DNA from 2 places in the Marinobacter sp. MA genome. Region 1 is predicted to be linked to the other one. Evidence: predicted binding sites of a transcription regulator. Region 1 holds the regulator's gene; the other holds the start of a gene.
What was found. The regulator FliA, encoded in region 1, starts transcription of late flagellar genes. The targets are predictions, from matches to a motif close to CTAAAGTTTNNNNNNNNNNNGCCGNTAA.
Positions count from the first base shown of each region.

Region 2: NUW46_RS07720 (methyl-accepting chemotaxis protein) is a predicted target of FliA. The motif match lies at 4,727-4,754, and genes of this name have one in related genera.

Region 1 covers NZ_CP103058.1:2,771,767-2,780,298, forward strand. The annotation lists gene NUW46_RS12820 (ParA family protein) at 1-202, opposite strand, end outside; gene motD (flagellar motor protein MotD) at 400-1,182, opposite strand; gene NUW46_RS12830 (flagellar motor protein) at 1,201-1,941, opposite strand; gene NUW46_RS12835 (protein-glutamate methylesterase/protein-glutamine glutaminase) at 1,941-3,092, opposite strand; gene NUW46_RS12840 (chemotaxis protein CheW) at 3,158-5,308, opposite strand; partial or broken gene NUW46_RS12845 (protein phosphatase CheZ) at 5,325-6,025, opposite strand; gene cheY (chemotaxis response regulator CheY) at 6,046-6,429, opposite strand; gene NUW46_RS12855 (RNA polymerase sigma factor FliA) at 6,592-7,335, opposite strand; gene NUW46_RS12860 (MinD/ParA family protein) at 7,367-8,179, opposite strand; gene flhF (flagellar biosynthesis protein FlhF) at 8,247-8,532, opposite strand, start outside.
Region 2 covers NZ_CP103058.1:1,638,753-1,647,284, forward strand. The annotation lists gene NUW46_RS07705 (insulinase family protein) at 1-1,896, opposite strand, end outside; gene NUW46_RS07710 (hypothetical protein) at 1,961-2,260, opposite strand; gene NUW46_RS07715 (SDR family oxidoreductase) at 2,647-4,632, shown strand; gene NUW46_RS07720 (methyl-accepting chemotaxis protein) at 4,789-7,035, shown strand; gene rnt (ribonuclease T) at 7,115-7,771, opposite strand; gene pyrC (dihydroorotase) at 7,816-8,532, opposite strand, start outside.

The DNA of each region.
Region 1 (8,532 bases):
TACCCTGATGCTGGAACAGATCGAAAACGCTGTGGGCGATGGTATCCGGGTCATACCCGAACCAGCTGGTGAGCGAGCCGTGTGGGTCCAGGTCTACAACGAGAACACGCTTGCCTCGCTCGGCAAGCAAGCCGCCCAGCGCGACAACACTCGTGGTTTTACCGACACCACCTTTTTGATTCGCTACTGCCCAGATTCGCACGCTTCGATTCTCCAGAGAACACGTCGGTGTGGCCGAACTTTAACGATATCCACAGCCCGGTTATCGGCCACTCCCCGGGCAACTTGAACGAATTGCATTCGGGAGTGCCGGCAAGCTCTTGCCGGCGCCTTTTTGTTAACGGGGATTAATACAGGAACCGTGCCAATGGCTCTATACGCATCTGCCGACGATGCCATTCAGCGCATAGCGCCGCGGATACTGGCGTCACGGGAAATCAGCAATACCACCCGCCGATTTCTGCGCCGTCCCTCTTCCGTGTCATTCCGGGCAACCGGCTGATACTGGCCATAGCCCACAGCCGCCAGACGCTCCGGCTCGATGCCCTCCATCACCAACATCCTTACCATCGAGGCGGCCCGGGCGGCAGACAATTCCCAGTTGGAGGGGTAGCGCGAGGTACTGATCGGCTGGTTATCAGTGAAGCCTTCCACTTTAACCGCGTTGTCCCGGTTATTCAGGACGGTGGCAATCTTCTCGACAACATCGAACGCGTCGTAATGGGGCTCGGCGTCACCGCTGCCAAACAACAAACTGTTGGGCAGATTCAACTCCAGCCACTCGTCACTGGTCTCGAGTGACACGACCCCCTGGTTGATCAGTTCATCGAATTCCATGGACAGCTGGTCGGCCATGGCCCGGAGCGCTTCCGTTCGGGCCTGGGCGTCCATTTCCGGATTACGGGTGGCTTCGGTCACTGCTGGCGGAATGACGTTTTCCGCAGGGGCGTTCAATGATCGTTGGGGCTGATCGCCAATCTCGATGGGCTGAAAGGACCTCTGGGGCGCGTTAAACACACCGGTCAGGGTTTCCGACAGGACTTTGTACTTGCCTTCGTTAACAGATGATACCGAGTACATCACCACGAAAAAGGCAAACAGCAGCGTGATGAAATCCGCATAGGAAATCAGCCACCGCTCCTTGTTGTGCAGATCATCCTGGGGTTGCCTACGGCGCCGCATAAGTTGGCCTGCGCATGCTTACTGCAGGAAGCCCCGCAGCCGCAATTCGATGGATTTCGGGTTTTCGCCTTCAGCGATGGCAATGAGACCGTCGATCATCATGTCCTCATATCGGGTCCGTTCCCGCACGATGCCACGCATCTTGTTGGCAACTGGAAAAAACAGGAGGTTGGCCAGGGCCACACCGTAAATAGTGGCGACAAAGGCGGTCGCGATCCCGCTGCCCAGAGACTGTGGATCCTCGAGGTTGGTCATTACCTGGATCAGCCCCATCACCGCGCCGATGATGCCGATGGTCGGCGAGTAACCGCCCATGGCCTCGAACACTTTGGCGGATTCCAGATCACGCTGCTCCCGGGACTCGAGATCCACCTCCATGATGCCCCTGATGGTTTCCGTTTCCGCTCCGTCCACCAGCAGTTGCAGCCCCTTGCGAGCGAAGGGTTCAGGTTCCCGCTCAGCAAGCCCTTCAAGACCCAGCAATCCCTGCTTTCGCGCTTTGACACTCCAGTCGATGACCTTGCCAATGCCATCTTCGAGATTGATAAACGGCGGGACGAACACCCAGCGCACCTGTACAAAGGCCCGTTTGAGCATGGGCCAGGAGGTCTGCAGGATAGTGGCCGCCAGGGTACCCCCAATGACGATGATGGCTGCCGGCCCATTAAACAGGGAGCTTACTGCACCGCCTTCAAGCAGATTGCCTCCAAGTATCGCGGCAAAGGCCAGTATGACCCCCAGCAAACTCAGGATATCCATCAGCAGACACCTTCGACCAGACGCGGACCGATTTCGTCCAGGGACAGCACGTCGTCAGTCAGTCCTGCCTTGGCAACGGCCATGGGCATGCCATAGATAACCGATGACTTTTCATCCTGGGACCAGATGTCCGACCCGCTCTGCTTCATCATCCGGCACCCTTCCTTGCCGTCCGAGCCCATGCCGGTAAGAATGACGCCGAGCGTCTTGCCCGGGAAACTGCGGGCCAGGGAACCGAAGGTTACGTCGACACAGGGCTTGTAGTTGAGCCGCTCGTCGCCGGGTAGGATGCGGATCCTGGCCTGCCCACCCCGGTTCTCAACCATCATCTGCTTGCCACCCGGTGCCAGCAGAGCAAGTCCCGGCCGCAACACATCGCCATCCGCGGCCTGCCGGACTTCAATCCGACAGAGCTTGTTCAGGCGTTCAGCGAAAGCCGGCGTGAAGCTGGCAGGCATGTGCTGTACCAACACGATGGGAGCCGGAAAGGTTGCGGGCAACGCCGTCAGCACCCGTTGCAGGGCAACAGGTCCACCGGTGGAGGTGCCGATGCCAACCACAGCGTAATGCTTCGCCGGGCCTCGACGGGTAGGACGCCTCGGCGCCTCGGGTTCAGTCGCAGCCGCAGGGCTGTGGGCGCCTGGCCGCTGGCGCGGCGTGACTTCCGCACGAGGACGGGTCGGCGTGGCCGGAGCGCGGGAGGCAGGCGCCGACGGTTCGGGGCGGGCCGGCGCAGCAGGGCGGTTGCCGGGGCGGCTGCGGGCCACGTCCAGAATCCGCTCAATCAGGATTTTCTGGAGCTGACTGTTGTCCCGGGCAATTTCTTCAAAGTTCTTGGGCAGGAAATCGACGGCACCCGCCTCGAGGGCATCGAGTGTGACCCGGGCGCCCTCGTAGGTGAGAGAAGAAAACATGAGTACCGGTATCGGATGTTTGCGCATGATTTCGCGCACGGCGGAGATGCCATCCATCACCGGCATTTCGTAATCCATGGTGATTACATCGGGACGCAGCTTTTCGGCCAGCTCCACTCCTTCCCGGCCGTTGGTTGCAGCCCCAACCACCTTGATCTGGCCGGAGCTGGTCAGGATTTCCGTCAGCCGTTTGCGAAAAAACCCTGAATCGTCAACGACCAGGACAGAAACTGTCATCCACTTCTCCTACCCAATCCAACGTTCTGCGGCCTTCTATGGCCGCAGTCACCTGAAAGCCCGGCTTAGCCGTAGTGTTGCAACAGGCTTGGCACATCAATGATCAGCGCGATCCTGCCGTCGCCGGTAATGGTGGCGCCGGCCATTCCCGGCGTACCCTGGAGGGCTCGACCGAGGGGCTTGATCACCACCTCTTCCTGCCCCACCAACTGGTCGACCACAAAACCGACCTGTTTGGTCCCCATGGCCACGATGACCACATGGGCGTTTTCCGGCACTTCCTGGGAAGTACCATCACGCACCAGCCATCGTTTGATGTGAAACAGCGGGAACACCTTTTCCCGGACCACAATACACTCTCGTCCGTCGACGATATTGGTCTTGGTCAGGTCCAGGTGGAAGATCTCGACCACATTCACCAACGGCAGCGCGAACGATTGGTCACCCAACATGATCATGAGTGTGGGCATGATGGCCAGGGTCAACGGAACCTTGATGACAATCCGGGAACCCTTGCCCAGTTGCGATTCAATGCTCAACTGGCCATTGAGTTGCCCTATCTTGGTTTTGACCACATCCATGCCGACGCCACGACCGGAGACGTCCGAGATCTGCTCCTTCGTGGAAAAACCGGCTGCGAAAATCAGGTTAAAGCACTCGGAATCGGTCAGACGATCCGCGGCATCCTGATCGTAAATCCCCTTCTCGACGGCCTTGCGACGGAGCACTTCCGGATCCATACCGGCGCCATCATCCTCGATGAACAGCAGGATATGATCCCCCTCCTGTTCGGCAGACAGGGTTACCGTACCCTGGCGTGGCTTACCTGCTTTCTCGCGCACTTCCGGGGCTTCGATCCCGTGATCGACCGAGTTTCGCACCAGGTGAACCAGCGGATCAGACAGCGCTTCGACCAGATTCTTGTCCAGATCGGTGTCTTCACCGTGCATCACCAGGTTGACCTCTTTCTTGAGGTTCCGGGCCAGGTCACGCACAACCCGGGGGAACCGGCCGAACACCTTCTTGATCGGCTGCATACGGGTCTGCATGACGGCAGACTGGAGGTCGGTGGTGACCACATCCAGGTTGGACACGGCTTTGTGCATGTGTTCGTCTTCGCTTTCCGCGCCCAGACGCTGCAAGCGGTTACGCACCAGCACCAGTTCACCCACCATGTTCATGATGTCGTCGAGACGCTTGGTGTCAACACGCACCGTTGTTTCAGCCGAGGGCGCGTGTTCGCGGGCGGGCATCGCAGGGGTGGCAGCGCCTTTGGTCTCCGGCTTCCCGGGCTTCGGTGCCTCTGCTTTTGGCTTGGCTGGCTCTTTGGGCGCTGAGGGCTCTTTCGGCGCTGACGGCTCTTTCGGCGCTGAAGGCTCCTTCGCACCCGCGGGCTTTTTCGGAGTGGAGGACTCTCCGCCGGCAGTCGGGCTTCCACCCTTGCCATGGAGATCGTCCAGCAGTTTTTCGAATTCGTCGTCGGTGATCAGATCGTCGCTGCCACCGCCTTCTGCCTTGGCCGCCGGCTTTTCTTCTTTGCTGACAGCATCGTCCTCGCCCGCAGGTGCGCCGGCAAACTGCCCTTTTCCGTGCAGCTGGTCGAGCAGCGCCTCGAACTCGTCGTCGGTTATCTCGTCATCTCCGGAACCCTCCCGGTCACCGGAAGACGCTCCGGAGTCTGAAGCCGGTGCCTGTTCTTCGCTCTTTTCGTCCTGCAAGGCATCCAGAAGCCGTTCGAATTCGTCGTCGGTGATGTCGCCGCCATCCTCCGACGGTTCATTCTCTTCGTGTTCCGGCTGAGGGTCGGCGACAGGCGCTCCCTCACCCTCTGGCAGGGCCAGGGCATCGAGGCGGGCAATCAGTTCGTCCGGAGCCGGTGTTGGTTCCTCGTGATTGCGAACCTCTTCAAACATGGCATTAACGTTATCCAGGGCCTCCAGAACCACGTCCATCAGTTCGGAGTCCACCTTACGCTTGTGATTGCGCAGGGTATCGAAAACGTTCTCGGCGGAGTGGCAGCAATTTACCAGCGCTTCAAGCTGAAGGAAGCCCGCGCCGCCTTTAACGGTGTGAAAGCCACGGAAAATGGCGTTGAGCAGATCACTGTCGTCAGGATGTTGCTCAAGATCTACCAACTGCTCTGACAGCTTTTCGAGAATTTCACCGGCTTCTACCAGGAAGTCCTGCAAAATCTCTTCATCAGCATCAAACGCCATGCGTTACCCTCTTTGTTCAGAAACCGAGACTGGACAACAGGTCGTCAACGTCATCCTGTCCCGAAACTACATCTTCACGCTCATCGGCCTTGATCTGGGCCCGGTCTGACTTCCCTCTCAATCGCAGAGCTGCTCCTCATCACCAGGGCGGTGCTTAAGGGCGGTGTCAAATCCCTGATAATCCTGAGCAAGCAGAATTTCCGAAAGATTGTTGTACATGGTGTCAGCGTCGCTGGCTGTGCTGACAAAAAAGCGATCAATACGGCCGTACAGTTCCCGGAACTCCGCCGGCTGCATCTCCCGACGACGCAGACGTTGCCATTCGTCCCGCAAGGAGGCCGCTTCTTCACGAAACGCGTTGGCCACCGGCATGGTTTCCTCAACCAGGTCCATGGTGCGGTTGGCCGCTTCGCCGGTCATCTGCACAACGTATTCGAGGCGATCGGAGGCGTCTGTCATCTTCGACAGCGCTTCCTGCTGTTCCGCGTTCCGGGGGTCAATCTGGAAGTTCCGGATGGCTTCGTGCAGGCTCCGGGTCAATCGCCCTACCTCGCGGTACAGACTTTGATCCCTGACCTCGCTGAGTTCATTGATCAGGGTCATGGCTTTGGCATAATCACCGGCATCAACACTCTCTGCCAGCTCTGCTGCCTGCCGCTGGAGCTTTTCGGTCACCTCCGGCTCAAGGCCCCGATGGTTCTTTTTGCTATCGCTCATGAGAGCCATCCGACCTCTGGTTACTGGATTCTTTCAAAGATTTTCTCAATCTTTTCCTTGAGCACAGCGGCAGTGAACGGTTTGACAACGTAGCCGTTCACGCCCGCCTGAGCCGCGGCAACAATCTGGTCGCGCTTCGCCTCAGCCGTTACCATCAATACCGGCAGGGTTTTCAGATTCTCGTCAGCCCGGACAGCCTTCAGAAGATCGAACCCGGACATGCCCGGCATGTTCCAGTCGGTGACCAGAAAGTCGTATTTGCCGCTCTTCAGCATCGGCAAGGCTGTGTTGCCATCGTCTGCTTCATCGGTGTTGGTGAAGCCCAGATCACGCAGCAGGTTTTTGATGATCCGTCGCATTGTGGAGAAATCATCCACAATGAGGATTTTCATGTTTTTGTCCAATGGGACCTCCAGTTAGTAACACCCGGAATTCGTTTGACCTTCGCGTTCAAAGTCTAGCAGGCCGCTGTTTAAACCGCTTATTGTCAGACCTTTGCTTCCGTTGTAAAGCATCGGTTACCAAAAACTACAGACTGCCCCTTCGCAGACACAGACTGAACGCAATCAGCTGTCCGGTTCCTGGCGCCAATCCGACAACCGCCCCCGAAGGCGCAAGGCAGCCTGGCTGTGAATCTGGCTGACCCTGCTCTCGCTGACGCCCAGCACGGCGCCTATTTCCTTGAGGTTCAGCTCTTCCTGGTAATAAAGGCTCAGAACCAGTTTTTCCCGCTCCGGCAGGTCTTCAATGGCCTCAGCCAGGCTCCGCCGGAAGGCATCGGAGGACAACCCCTCCAGAGGGTTATCCTGCGTCTCTGTCTGTTCTATCGGCAGCTCTCCGGATTCATTGAGCTCATCGAGGCTAAAAAGTCGGCCACTGTTGGAATCGGAAAGATAGGAATGATACTCCGCAAGCTCCATGCCCAGCTCCTCGGCCACTTCCTGATCCTGGGCTTCCCGGCCAAGCCGGTCTTCCACAGCCTTGATGGCCTGGGAAATGCGACGGGCGTTTCGATGCACGGAGCGGGGAACCCAGTCGCCCTTGCGGATTTCATCGACCATCGCCCCACGAATCCGGATACCGGCGTAGGTCTCGAAGGTGGCTCCTTTGGTGGAACTGTATCGCTGGGCAGCCTCAAGCAGGCCAATCATGCCGGCCTGCATAAGATCTTCAAGCTGAACGGAAGCCGGCAGGCGGGCCATCAAATGGAGGGCGATTTTCTTGACCAGCGGCGCGTGTTGCTCAACAAGCTGAGATGCTTTCTGCGCACCGGACTGGTTATAGATTCCGAGGTTTTTCGCCAATGTCATGTATCCGGTTTCTTGTTTGACTGGATCCGATTCAGACTTCGACGAGCCGCTCCACAAAGAATTCCAGATGTCCACGGGGTGAGGACGGCAACGGCCAGCTGTCTACCTTGTCGGCCAGAGACTTGATGGCCAGGGAGGCTTTCGCTCTGGGATAGGCATCCAGCACTGCCCTCTGTCTCTGGACTGCTTTCTTCACTGCCTCATCGTAGGGGACTATACCGACATATTGTAGTGCCACATCGAGGAAGCGCTCGGTGACCCGAGTCAGTTTTTCGAACAGATGCCGGCCTTCCTGCTCATTCCGCACCTGGTTGGCAAGAATGCGGAAACGATTGGTTCCATAATCCCGGTTCATCAGCTTGATCAGGGCGTAGGCATCGGTGATGGACGTGGGTTCGTCACACACAACCAACAGTAACTCCTGGGACGCCCTGAGAAAGCTGACCACCGATTCGGAGATACCGGCGGCGGTGTCGACGATCAGGACATCGATCTGATCCCCCAGCTCGCTGAACGCATTAATAAGCCCGGCATGCTCCATGGGACTGAGCTGGGTCATCCGCTGGGTACCTGACGAGGCAGGAACGATCTTTATGCCGCCGGGACCATTTACCAGAACGTCCTTGAGGTCACAGTCGCCTGCCAGAACATCCTGAAGGTTACGGTTGGCGGTGATGCCCAGCAATACGTCGATGTTGGCGAGCCCAAGATCGGCGTCGAGCAGCACCACTCTCCGGCCTTTCTGCGCCAGGGCAATTCCGAGGTTGACCGACACGTTACTCTTGCCGACTCCACCTTTACCGCCGGAAACTGCAATCACCTGTACCGGATGTGCTCTGCTCATACTGTTTTTTGTCTCTTGCCACGTTTCGCCGGTGCGTTTCCGACGCCTGCTGTCAATCTGTCCGGTCTCAGGCGTGCTCTTTCAGGCCCTCTGCGACCGCCTGCTGTTGCTGGAGTGTTTTAAGCCGATCCACGGCCAGCCGCACCAGCGGAACAGCTTCTGCGTGGTGCAGATCTTCAGGAATCTTCTGCCCGTCTGTGTAGTAGGCTACCGGCAGACCGGTTTCCATGACAAAACCGAGGGACTCACCCAATGTGAGGGCCTCATCGATCTTGGTCATCACACAGCCCGCAAGATTTGCCATCTTATAGCAATGCCAGACGGATTTCATGATGCGCGGCTGACTGGTTGCC
Region 2 (8,532 bases), 1.1 Mb from region 1:
TTGCCGGGCGATTTCAAAACGCTGCTCCGTTAGCTCTGGTGTAGCCACCTGGACCAGTATCCGGTTCATCAGGGTATGGAGTTTATCGTTGTAACCGCCGACACGAACCGTGATACCCCTCAGATGAGGGTAAACACTGTAATCCAGGCCCGCGAGGCTGGCGGAGTAGGCCCAGGCATTCAGATTGGTATTGATGGTGTCTACCAGCAGCTGGGTCAGAACGTAGCTGCGGGCCGAAGCCCGGGTGGCTGGCGTTCGAAGACCCACGAACACATTGGCTTTCGGGGTATCAAACCGGGTGTCCCGGGCAAACCAGACATCCATTCCTTCAAGTGCGCCGAGTCTTGTCGGCTGGTCCATCGTGCTTCCCGATACCATCGCCAGATCTTCCGGCACGAAGGGGTTTTCAGGGGGTAAACGCAGCTGGGCCGAGAGCTCAGGGAGGCTCCGAGCCGTGAGCATTTCCGGGTTCAGGGCTTCCCGGGTCCAGGCGGCGTTGTACCAGTCGGTGCGATTCGGATTCTCCAGTTCAGGTTCCGGTGCCAGAACGAAGGCAAGCAGGTTTTCCGGTGTCAGTTTGTCCAGAATGTCGCGATACTGCTCCGGTGCAAAGCGCTCAACCAGCCAGGGAGCCCGCAGTACGTCTTCCGGCGGATAGTCCTGCAGGTAACGTGAGAGGCGCATCGCCTCATGCAGGGGATTACCCTGCTCGCGGAACCGGAAGTCTATTCGTGCCAGGTTCTGCATCTCGAGGAAGCGCTGCTCGCTGATTCCTTTCTGGCGAACCTTTTCAATGTACTCGAATACCAACGGCAAAATGTCCTCATGGCGAGCTAGCCCCTCTGGTGTCAGGGAAATGCTGATCTCGAGGGTGGCGTTTTCACCGGTATCCATGCCCAGACCTGCGGAGAGGCTCTCGGCCAGACCGGCCTTTTTAAGTACATCGAAAAGACTGCCTGGGCCCTCATGGCCAAGCAGGTTGGCCACGTAGCTGACGGGCTTGGTGCGGTAGTTTTCTTCCTGGGATGGAATCGGGAAGGTAAGCGACAGGCTGCGAACATCCTTGAGCGCTTCTGCTGTTACCTTGGCCGGGAGGTCCTCCGCCCGGTAAAGGCTGGCCACATGGCGTTTGGTTTCGAGGTTTCGGTTTTCGATGGCATCGAACCGGCCTCGCACCATGGATTCCAGTTCGTCCAGGGTTTGCGGCCCGTAAACCGCCAGGCTCATGATGTTCGAGGAGTAGTGCTGCTTCCAGAACTCGATCAGGTCAGGCCGGAGCGGGTTGTCTTCGGTGTTCTCCAGGGTGCTGAGGTTGCCCACCGCAAACTGGCTGAAGGAGTGGTCGGGATTACTAGCGGCTTTTTTTACGGAATAGAATCGGCGCCCATCGTCTTTTTGTTTGGCGCTGAATTCCGAGTGCACGGCGTTGCGTTCACGGTCCACCAGTTCGGCGGTAAACAGGGGTGCGGAAAACTGCTGCGCGAATCGGTCCAGGGCCGGTTCCAGAAATTCGGCTTGAACATCGAAGAAATAATTCGTGTCCTGGAATGCAGTGAAGGCATTGTGCTGGCCGCCATGGCTCTTGATGAACTGCTGGTATTCCCCTGGATCCGGATATTTCTCGGTTCCAAGGAACAGCATGTGCTCCAGGAAGTGGGAGAGTCCTTCCCGATCCGCCGGATCGTCCCCGCTACCGACGGCAACGTTCATCGAGGCAGCCGCTTTGTCGGCATCCTGATCCGAAACCAGAATCACCTTCAGGGCATTATCCAGTTCGATGAACCGGTACTGGTTATCGTCATTGGGGCTCTTCTCCGGAATCTGGGCTGCAAAAGCAAGGGTGCTGAACAGCACAAGTGTCAGCAGGGAAAACAGGCGTGATATCGGGTTCTGCATTGAGTTCTTCCTGACGGTGCGTGTGTTCATAGGTTCTCTGTGATTCGGAGAAGAGTTTCGTGTATCAGTGCATCGGCGCGCTGCGTGTGCTCTCTGGTTGCTGGTCCAATGTTTTACGAGCGAGATCCGCGGCTTTCTCACCGTCCAGCTGGCCAGAGGCGATACGCTCCAGAACCGTAGCCATGATGGCGACGGACTGTCGGTAATCGGCAAACTCGGCCTGGAAGGCATGATCAATGGCCTCGTAGACCGCCTGGATTTTCTCCTCGCGGGAACCTGCGTTTTCGGCGGTGTCGTTTATGGCCCTCAAACAGGCTCGGGCAATGGAAATGTATCGTTCTGCGTTGGGATTGTCTTTCTGCATGATTGGTGGTTCCGAAGATCGGTTTTCCTGTGAAAAGAAGAGATGCCAGAAGGCGCGATAAGTTCCCGATTATGTCATTGCTGGCGGGCGCTTTCATTGCTTTGCGGTAATCCGGAAATTGGGCATGCATGGGCCAATTCCTGTGCTAGTCTCAAAAGCATTGTGTCGGCGAACCGGACAGGCCCGTTGAGCGTGCGGGAGAAAATTTTTAGAGTAATAGCTCTATGCAAAACAAAGGCTTACAGAGTAAAAACTCTAAAAAAGTTCGATACATGAAGGTTGCAATTAAGTACAATGCCGGCGTTTCCGGAAAACTCTAAGACTTTAGTCGTATGAGTGCCGGCATGGATAGACAACAACAGAGCAACAGGCAGGGTGGAAGATCGATGAATTATTTCCTGACGGGTGGCACCGGATTTATTGGCCGTTTCCTCGTGGAGAAGCTTCTGGCACGTGGGGGTACTGTCCACGTTCTGGTGCGTGAACAATCCCAGGACAAGTTGGACAAATTGCGCGAGCGGTGGGGTGCGGACGAAACCCAGGTGAAGGCTGTCATAGGCGACCTGACCAGCAAAAATCTGGGTATTGACGCCAAGACACTGAAAGCCCTGAAAGGGAAAATCGACCACTTCTTTCACCTCGCCGCCGTGTACGACATGGGGGCAGACGAAGAAGCTCAGCAGGCGACCAACATCGAGGGCACTCGGGCTGCGGTGAGTGCTGCCGAGGCAATGGGCGCCAAACACTTCCATCACGTGTCTTCCATCGCGGCTGCCGGTCTGTTCAAGGGGATCTTCCGCGAAGACATGTTCGAGGAAGCCGAGAAACTGGACCATCCTTACCTGCGTACCAAGCACGAATCTGAAAAGGTGGTTCGGGAGGAATGTAAGGTTCCCTTCCGCATTTACCGCCCGGGCATGGTAATTGGTCATTCTTCTACCGGCGAAATGGACAAGGTGGATGGCCCCTACTACTTCTTCAAGATGATTCAGAAAATTCGCCATGCGCTACCCCAGTGGGTGCCGACCATTGGTGTCGAAGGCGGGCGTCTGAACATTGTGCCGGTGGATTTCGTAGTTAACGCCATGGACCACATTGCCCACCTTGAGGGTGAAGACGGCAAGTGCTTCCACCTGGTGGACAGTGATCCGTACAAGGTTGGCGAAATCCTCAATATCTTCAGTGAGGCGGGGCACGCACCCAAGATGGGGATGCGGATTGATTCCAGAATGTTCGGCTTTATTCCGCCGTTCATTCGCCAGAGTCTGAAGAATCTTCCGCCCGTGAAGCGGCTGACCTCGGCAATCCTCGACGACATGGGCATTCCGCCCTCCGTGATGTCATTCATCAATTACCCGACCAGATTCGACGCCCGTGAAACCGAGCGCGTTTTGAAAGGCACCGGTATTGAAGTGCCCCGGCTGCCGGACTACGCGCCGGTGATCTGGGACTACTGGGAGCGCAATCTGGACCCGGACCTGTTCAAGGACCGCACGCTCAAGGGCACGGTTGAAGGTCGCGTGTGCGTAGTGACAGGTGCAACGTCCGGTATCGGTCTGGCCACGGCGCAAAAACTGGCAGACGCTGGCGCCATCCTGGTGATCGGCGCCCGGAAACTGGAGCGTCTGAAGGAAGTGACCGCGGAGCTGGAGTCTCGCGGAGCGAGCGTGCACGCCTATCCGTGCGATTTCTCCGACATGGACGCGTGCGATGAGTTTGTGAAGACCGTTCTGGATAACCACGGCCACGTGGATGTGCTGGTCAACAATGCCGGGCGTTCCATTCGCCGGTCACTGGACCTGTCGTTCGATCGATTCCACGATTTCGAGCGCACCATGCAGCTGAACTACTTCGGTTCCGTGCGCCTGATCATGGGCTTTGCGCCGAAGATGCTGGAGAACCGCCGAGGGCACGTAGTGAACATCTCGTCTATCGGGGTGTTGACCAACGCGCCCCGATTCTCGGCCTACGTGGCGTCCAAGTCTGCCCTGGATGCATTCAGCCGTTGCGCTGCTGCGGAGTGGTCAGATCGCAACGTGACCTTCACCACCATCAACATGCCGTTGGTGAAGACCCCGATGATTGCGCCGACCAAGATCTACGATTCTGTGCCTACCCTGACGCCGGATGAGGCCGCAGGCATGGTCGCTGACGCGATTGTTTATCGACCGAAACGCATCGCGACTCGTCTCGGGATTTTTGCCCAGGTGCTGCATGCCCTGGCACCCAAGATGGGCGAGATTGTCATGAACACCGGTTACCGGATGTTCCCGGATTCACCTGCCGCCGCCGGCAGTCGATCCGGCGAGAAGCCGAAGGTGTCCACAGAGCAGGTGGCTTTCGCCGCCATCATGCGGGGCATCTACTGGTAACGTGGTAGCGCCTGAATCGAGTGGGAGGGGAGTTACTTCCCCTCCCATTTCGATTGGTTAAACAAGATTCGCCTCTTTTTTGAGTTGTTCTGGGCTAAAGAAAACCTGCCGATAGCCGATGGTTAACATAAGAACAATATAAAAGAAGGGCTATTGATGACTCTCAAGAAACGTCTTTTGCTGACCTTGCTGCTGGTTGGCCTGCTTCCCGTCATTGCCATCTCGTTTTTTAACGCCGAAATTGCCCGACAGAGCCTGACGGAACAGGCGTTGCAACAACTCTCTATTGCGGCTACCAACAAGCAGCATAGTGTTGAAGATTATCTCAGCACTATTGCCCGGCAGCTGAAAGCCATGGCCAATAATCGCGGGACCCGAACGGCGGCCCAGGGGTTTGGTTTGGCATTTCAGAATTACGAAAAACTGGTACAAGAGGAGCAGTCGACCTTACGAGAAAACGTCGAGGCTTATTATCAGCAGAATTTCTTGCCACCCTTACAGCAAAATGGTGGTGCTAAGGGACGTTCAGCCTCGGATTTTGTTGCATCCCTCAGCAAAAACAGCCTGGCTCTGCAGATGGGTTACATCGTGGACAACCCAAATCCTGTGGGGCAGAAAGACGAATTGGTATCGGCCGACGTCCATATCGCGCAGTTTTATAACACCCTTCACAAACAGTGGCACACCTCGTTCAAGGAGTTTCAGGAGGCGTTCGGCTACTACGATATTTATCTCATTGATGCCGATACAGGCCATGTTATCTATTCCGTAGCCAAAGAGGTTGATTTTGCTACCTCCCTGAAAGACGGTCCCTACGCGGATTCCGGCCTTGCGGCAGCTTATCGTCAGGCGCTGTCTGACGGACAGGATACTGCTCCGACTTTTGTTGATTTTACTCGGTATGTACCGTCCTACGGTGCGCCCGCCGGATTTGTGGCAACCCCCATATATTCCGAAAAGGATGAGCGGCTGGCCGTGCTGGCCTTCCAGTTCCCCATCGACAGCCTGAACAACATCATGATGGAGCGAGATGGCATGGGCGAAACCGGGGATGCCTATCTGGTGGGCCCGGATAACCTGATGCGGTCAGACTCATACCTGGATCCGGAAAACCGCAGCGTTGTCGCTTCCTTTGCCGACCCGGAGAATGGGCGCATAAGTTCGACATCGGTGGATGAAGCTCTGGCTGGGAATTCCGGTGAAGGCGTGGTTACGTCCTACCGGGGCGAACCAGTGTTTTCCGCCCACAGGCCAGTTGCTGTAGGCGGGTTGAACTGGGCGCTGGTGGCGGAGATCAGCGAAGACGAGGCCTTGGCGCCCGTGCGTGAAATGTGGATGCTGGCCGCGATAGCCATTGCTATTGTGATCCTGGCTGTAGTGGCCGTGGCGGTCTGGACCGCAGTGCGGATCATGAAACCCCTCGGCAGAGACCCGGCCGAATTGCAGGCACTGGCGGAGCAGGTGGCTGCGGGTAATCTGGTCATTGATTCGTCCGAAAGTGACAGGGCAACGGGTGTTTACGGCTCCATGCTCAAAATGGTGTCGGACCTGAAAGAAGTGATCTTCAGGGTCGAGGAGGCTTCCCAGCGCCAGGCCAGTGCATCTGAACAATTGTCGGGTACTTCCTCACATACTCTGGAGAGTGTGAATCAGCAGGCAGAGCAGACTGAGCAGGTGGCGTCGGCCATTGAGGAAATGTCCTCCGCCATCAACGAGGTGTCCCAGAACACCGCGGAATCGGCAGCCAGCGCCAAGCGCACTCATGAGGCGGTGAGCCGCAGCGCAGCCGAGGTGGAATCCTCCGCTGATGACACCCGTGCCATGGCCAGGGAACTGGAGGAAGCAGAGGCCGGCATAGAGGACTTGCGAAAGAATATGGAATCCATCACCAGGGTTCTGGATTCGATAAAGTCAATTGCCGACCAGACCAATTTGCTGGCTCTGAATGCCGCCATTGAAGCGGCCCGGGCCGGTGAACAGGGCCGGGGCTTCGCGGTGGTTGCGGATGAAGTGCGCAGCCTGGCCCAGAATAGCCAGAAGGCGACCGAGGAGATCAGTAGTTCCATCGAAACTCTGGTTAATTCGTCGGAGCGTGCTTCACAGGTGGTTACGCGCTGCAGCGTCCAGGCCAGCGGTATTTCCGAGCGGGCAGGAGCCGTTGTATTGCAACTTCGCGAGGCAGTGGACGAGGTCACCCGGATGTCCGGTATGGCCGAGCAGATTGCGACTGCCTCCGAAGAGCAATCAGCCACAGCCGAAGAAGTAACGCGCAACGTATCTACAATTGCAGAAAAGTCCGTTGAGACCAAACAGGCCATGGCCCAGATATCAGAAGCCAGTGGTGACCTGGCCGAGTTGTCTCATCAGCTCAAGGATTCGCTGTCCCGGTTTAAAGTCAGCTGAGTACCAGAAGGCGTTGAAATCTTAGGCCATGCTTGGCACACAAATAAAAACCCGCTACGGCGGGTTTTTCTAATGGCGGTTACTCGGTCTCTTCGGGGATCACCGGAGGTGGAAAGCCGCCCAGCTCTTTCCATCGATTCACAATGCCGCAGAACAGGTCCGCAGTCTTTTCCGCATCATAGGCTGCGGAGTGGGCTTCCTTATTGCTGAACGGAATGCCCGCGATCTTACAAGCCTGGGCCAGAACCGTATGGCCGTACGCCAGGCCGGCCAGAGTGGCGGTATCGAAAGTGGAAAAGGGATGAAATGGATTGCGCCGGATATCTGCTCGCAGTGCGGCCGCAAAGATGAAATTGTGGTCAAAAGTGGCGTTATGTCCCACCAGAACGGCCCGCTTGCAGTCGTGGTTTTTCACTGCCTTGCGAATCGGGCTGAAGATTTCACTGAGACCTTCCCGCTCGGGAACCGCTTCACGCTCTGGATTCCACGGATCGATGCCGGTGAAATCCAGGGCGGATTGCTCCAGATTGGCGCCTTCAAAGGGATCAATCTGTTGTACGTGGGTCTCCGCTCGCCGCACCCAGCCGTCGTCGTCCATGGTCAGTATTACCGCCGCCACCTCCAGCAGGGCATCCCGCTCGGGATTGAATCCTGCGGTTTCCACGTCGACGACAACGGGTAGAAATCCGCGGAAGCGGCGGGACATGGGATGCGGTGGTTTGTTTTCGTCAGTCACTCAAGCTCCGGTCTTGGCCGTGTGTGAGAAGGAATAGATCAGGTTTACGCCAGTCGCCAGTGAACGGTTTCACCGGCCTTCAGGGGCACGATGGTTCCGTCAGCCAATGGCAGCTCCGCCGGCATGGTCCAGGGTTCGCGAACCAGGGTAATGGTATCGGTGTTGCGCGGCAGGCCGTAGAAGTCAGGGCCGTTGAAGCTGGCGAATGCCTCAAGCTTGTCCAGAATGCCAAGCTCTTCAAAAATATCCGCATACAGGCCGATGGCGCCATAGGCTGAGTAACAGCCAGCACAGCCGCAGGCAGCCTCCTTGCGATCCTTGGCATGGGGAGCAGAATCCGTGCCCAGGAAAAAGCGTTTGTCGCCGCTGGCTACTGCGTCCCGCAACGCCTTCTGATGGCGGTTGCGCTTCAGAATTGGCAGGCAATAAAGGTGCGGTCGAATGCCGCCGACCAGCATATGGTTGCGGTTATACATCAAATGCTGGGGCGTCAGCGTCGCGGCAAGGTTGTCGCCGGTGTGCTGCTGGACAAACTCGGCGGAATCGGCCGTCGTAATATGTTCCAGCACAACCTTGAGATTCGGGAAAGCCTCCAGGGTGGGGGCCAGGACCCGCTCGAGAAACACCTTTTCACGGTCAAAGATATCGATATCGGCGTCGGTTACTTCACCATGAACCAGAAGAAGCATGCCGCAGTCTGCCATTGCCTCCAGCACGGGATAGATGTTCCGTATATCCTTCACTCCGGAGTCGGAGTTCGT